Regions from separate parts of the Pseudovibrio sp. Ad26 genome, predicted to be linked through region 1. Evidence: riboswitches for the same ligand, from Rfam matches in the RefSeq annotation. Region 1 holds a riboswitch; the other holds the start of a gene.

Region 1 (2,201 bases):
CCTGTTAAAGTGGGCGATGTAATGTGTGTCTACTCCAATGTGCTCCGTGTTGGCAGAACCTCTGTAACGCTTGCCATCGAGGCTTGGGCTTTGCGTCACCGCTTTGGCTATCGCGAGAAGGTTACGAATGCTCAGTTCACCTTTGTTGCTGTTGACGATAACGGCAAGCCGATTGTGATCTCTGAAGAGCAACGTGCTAAGTACAACAAAGCTTAAGCGGATCGCGGATTAGGAATAGGAAACAAGCTGTGTCATCAAAAATTCCCGTTATGTCAGCGCGTGAACGGACACCGCTTGATCCTTCCATAACACCTGCCCAGATCAATCATCTGGTTGAGAGTTTTTATGGCAAGGTCCGCCAGCATGAAACCCTTGGTCCCATTTTCCTGAGGGAGATGGGGGAGGACTGGGGGCCGCATCTGAACAAGATGAAGCACTTTTGGGCATCAGTTCTGCTAAAAACTGGGTCGTATAAAGGCAAGCCGGTTCCGGCTCACGCTAGAATTCAAGGGGTCTCCACTGAGAATTTCCATGAGTGGATGGACCTGTTTGAAGAGGAGGTCTACGCGATCTTCTCACCAGAAGCGGCTCCGCTTCTTCTGGCAACTGCACAACGCATTGCACAGAGCCTGTGGCTTGCAATGTTCGCAGACCCGTTTGCTACGCCTCCTGCAAAATTCGGCAGCCGCGCAGCTTAAAAATCAGTTTGTATTGTAGTGCAGCTTACTTAGCTCGGGAATTTCTTTCTCGAGCGCAATGCGTTTTGCCTGAAGTACTCGCGTAATGCATCCAGTTCTTCAGGGCGACGGCGTGCGGTATCTGCAAACAGGCGCTCGTCAACAACGGTATGGCATCCTTCTGCCCATAGGCGAAGCAACATAGCAAACCGGTCAGAGCGTTCGTCGGTGGTCAGCGGCGTGTTTGGCTGTCGTGTTGAGTTGGAGAGCAGCCGACTGCGCAGCCCTTTTTCCAGAATCAGACAATCCAGCAAATAGGCAGCAGTAAACTCGTCGGCAAGGTGTGCGACGGCTTCCCTCAAAGATTGAGGCACATATTCAGATACATACGATTGCCATGCAGACTGTGGCTGACCAGCAATATCAAACATTAAATCCTCCATCGGTTTCCCGAGGAGGACTGGCGCAAAATCCATTGAAACTACCGCTTGGTTGTTACGAATGATGAAGACAGCGTCCTCACTTCGAAACCACATCCCTTTTGGCGGAGACCACCTTGCCCGGTTAGGCAGGTTGGCGAGGGCGCCAGCCCTTCTCTTGATGATGCGTAGGATTTGGCACGAAAATGAGGCAATTGCAAGTGGGCACCTTTCCTTTGTTCTTTGTCCACACTTTCAAATTTACGTCATGTCGTATTCTAGCACCACAAAACGCAACTTCCGCTAAGTGAATATCTTCAATTTTTGTGGTTCTATAAACCGAATTCCCGTCATATCTGAGTATTCTCCTCAGACTTTGAGTGAGCGCATAGTGGCAGCTCAAAAAGGCAGAGCATTCCAAATATTCCGATCAATTTTCTCAGTCAAATTTCTAGGCCCTTCAGGAAGGAAAAAACGATGTGCACCACAAAGCCCGTTCTCTTTGGAGTCCTGACAGGGTGCGCCTACGCCTTGCTGCTAACCACATCTCTGTCAGCAACGACCACCAAAATGGTTGATGGTGTCAAAACGGAGTTTGTGGTGCAGGTCTCTGAAGAGCAGAAAACTCTGGCTCGCAACACTGAAGTTGTAGTCATGCCCAAAGGTTTCCATATCGAACCTTACGCTGCCGTTCCTGACGCCCGCCATATGGCAGTCGCGCCTGATGGCAAAACTGTCTTTGTAGGGACGACTACCGACAGAGTCTGGGTCGTTACTCCGGATGAAGAGGGCAAGAAAGCTGCAGAAGTTCGCCAATTCGCTCCAGATCAGTCCTTCATCATCCCCAATGGTGTGTGCTTCACCAAAGATGGCTCATTGGTCCTCGCAGAGCAAAATCGTGTCCTGAGTTTTCCGAAGGCATTGGAAAACAAAGAGCAGGGCAAGCCTGCGGTGAAGGTGCTGGTCGGCAAGGGTATGCTTATCCCTCCCTCTGAAGAAAGTTATAATCACTCCTCCCGCGTGTGTGATCAGGGCCCGGATGGCCGCATCTATATCTCGCTCGGACAGCCTTACAATGTCCCACCCAAGATGAAGCTGAAACTCT
Region 2 (2,201 bases), on a different contig from region 1:
GATCCTCGTGGCCTACCTGATTGAGTTCCTCTCGGTGCAAGAAGCCGCTACCCCGCTCTTCCTGCTGCTCATGACCATCACTTTTCTGGATGTTATCGCCGGGTTCGTCATCACCTTATCCAGCGCTAGGCGAGATGTGGTGGTGGCAGCCAGCAATAACTAACAACAGCAACTCCAAGGCTGGCAACCAATCTCAGCATTACGTTTCAATGCACAAAGGGCACCCAGTTGGATGCCCTCACGCCAGTCATAATGTGCAACGCGCTTAAACCGCTGCCAGCGCCTTCGCGACGTCTTCCAGCAAATCATCTGCATCTTCCAGACCAACAGAAAGACGAAGCGTCTTGTCTGTAATGCCCAGCTCCAGACGCGCATCTTCCGCAACACTCTGGTGCGTCGTCGTCGCCGGATGCGTGATCAGGCTCTTCGCATCACCAAGGTTGTTGGAAAGGCTGACAATCTCCAGCGCATTGGAGAACTTGAAGGCCGCTTCCTTGCCACCAGCCAGATCAAACGCCAGCATGGTAGACCCACCCTGCATCTGCTTGGCCACGATATCCGCCTGTGGGTGATCAGCACGACCTGGGTAAATCAGCCGAGACACTGCAGAATGATCCGCAAGGAACTCTGCCAGCTTGCCAGCATTCGCAGTCTGACGCTCAACACGCAGCGACAACGTCTCCAGACCTTTCAGCAGAACCCAAGCGTTGAACGGGCTCATCGCAGGTCCGGTATGCTTGAACGGGTCATGGAACTCTTCCACAATCCACTTTTCATCAGAAAGCACGATACCGCCCAAACATCGGCCCTGCCCGTCAATATGCTTGGTCGCAGAGTAGATCACCACATCCGCACCCAGCGCCAGTGGGCTCTGCCAGATAGCAGTCGCAAACACGTTGTCTACAATAAGCCGTCCACCAGCTTCGTGAATAATATCCGCAACTGCTGGAATATCGATCACTTCAAGCGTCGGGTTGGTTGGGCTTTCAAGGAACGCCGCTGTGGTGTTCGGACGAACTGCAGCTTTCCATTGCTCGATGTCAGTGCCATCAATCAGCGTGGACTCCACACCATAACGTGGCAGCAGCTTTTCGATGATGTATCGGCAGGAACCGAACAGCGCCTTTGGTGCAATCACGTGATCGCCAGCTTTAACGCAGGCCATAATCGCAGAGTTAACAGCCGCCATACCAGAAGCCGTGCCGCGTGCGGCCTCAGCGCCTTCCAGTTCGCACATTCGTCGCTCGAACATTCCTACGGTCGGGTTTGCGTACCGGGAATAAATATAGCCCGGATTCTCGCCCAAAAAACGCGCTTCTGCCGCTTCTGAGCTGTCGTAAACATACCCTTGTGTAAGGAAGATAGCTTCGGATGTTTCACCAAAGCTGGAGCGCGTTGTGCCTCCATGAACAAGCCGAGTTGCTGGCTTCCAGTTCTTTGCGTCTGTCATCGCTCATTCCTGCCCGAAGAGATATCGCTCTACCCCTTCATTAAAAAACCCCGGCGCGGGCCGAGGTCTATACAAGAACCCGACCCTTTAGCTACTTGTTTTACGTGGTTGCAAGCCGGTCGACCAAATCACCACGGAATAGGCAGCGTTTTTACCTCGAAAATACACTATGGTCAATCAATCAGCTTAGGTTGCAGACTTGGCGAGAGATCAAACTTACGTTAATCAGTGTCAGAACGATTTGAGTACCAGTGGGGCGGAACCAACAATGACAGGCATTCTTCCGGCAAAAGCGATTGAAGCTATGTTTGCCAGCGGTGCAATTCAAGCAGACAGAGTGCCCGACGAGGACCAGATTCAACCTGCCAGTCTTGACCTGCGCCTCGGCGTCAAAGCATGGCGTGTCCGGGCCTCCTTTCTGCCCGGCCCCGACGCGAAAGTGGAAGACAAGCTGGAAAAGCTCATCTTGCACGAGATCGACCTCTCCAAGGGCGCCGTGCTGGAAACCAACTGTGTTTACATTGTCCGCCTTCAGGAGGCGCTGGACCTTCCGGCTGAGCAATCCGCAACAGCCAATCCCAAAAGCTCCACGGGCCGCATCGATGTGTTCACCCGCGTCATCACAGATCAGGGCCGCGCATTTGACCGTGTTGAAGCTGGCTACAAAGGTCCGCTCTACGCTGAGATCTCTCCAAAGACCTTCCCTGTGCTGGTCCGCGAAGGCTCTCGCCTGTCCCAAATCCGCTTCCGC

What was found. A riboswitch is a leader RNA that binds a small molecule or an ion and turns the genes downstream of it on or off. The one in region 1 is predicted to bind S-adenosylmethionine.
Region 2: another riboswitch for S-adenosylmethionine. It lies ahead of PsAD26_RS00775 (O-succinylhomoserine sulfhydrylase); the one in region 1 lies ahead of PsAD26_RS07140 (hypothetical protein).

Annotation. Positions count from the first base shown of each region.
Region 1 covers NZ_LMCE01000047.1:143,563-145,763, forward strand. The annotation lists gene PsAD26_RS07130 (acyl-CoA thioesterase) at 1-216, shown strand, start outside; gene PsAD26_RS07135 (group III truncated hemoglobin) at 249-698, shown strand; gene PsAD26_RS07140 (hypothetical protein) at 728-1,108, opposite strand; SAM-I-IV-variant riboswitch at 1,156-1,286, opposite strand; gene PsAD26_RS07145 (PQQ-dependent sugar dehydrogenase) at 1,574-2,201, shown strand, end outside.
Region 2 covers NZ_LMCE01000001.1:153,105-155,305, forward strand. The annotation lists gene PsAD26_RS00770 (hypothetical protein) at 1-163, shown strand, start outside; gene PsAD26_RS00775 (O-succinylhomoserine sulfhydrylase) at 266-1,450, opposite strand; SAM riboswitch at 1,518-1,595, opposite strand; gene PsAD26_RS00780 (2'-deoxycytidine 5'-triphosphate deaminase) at 1,719-2,201, shown strand, end outside.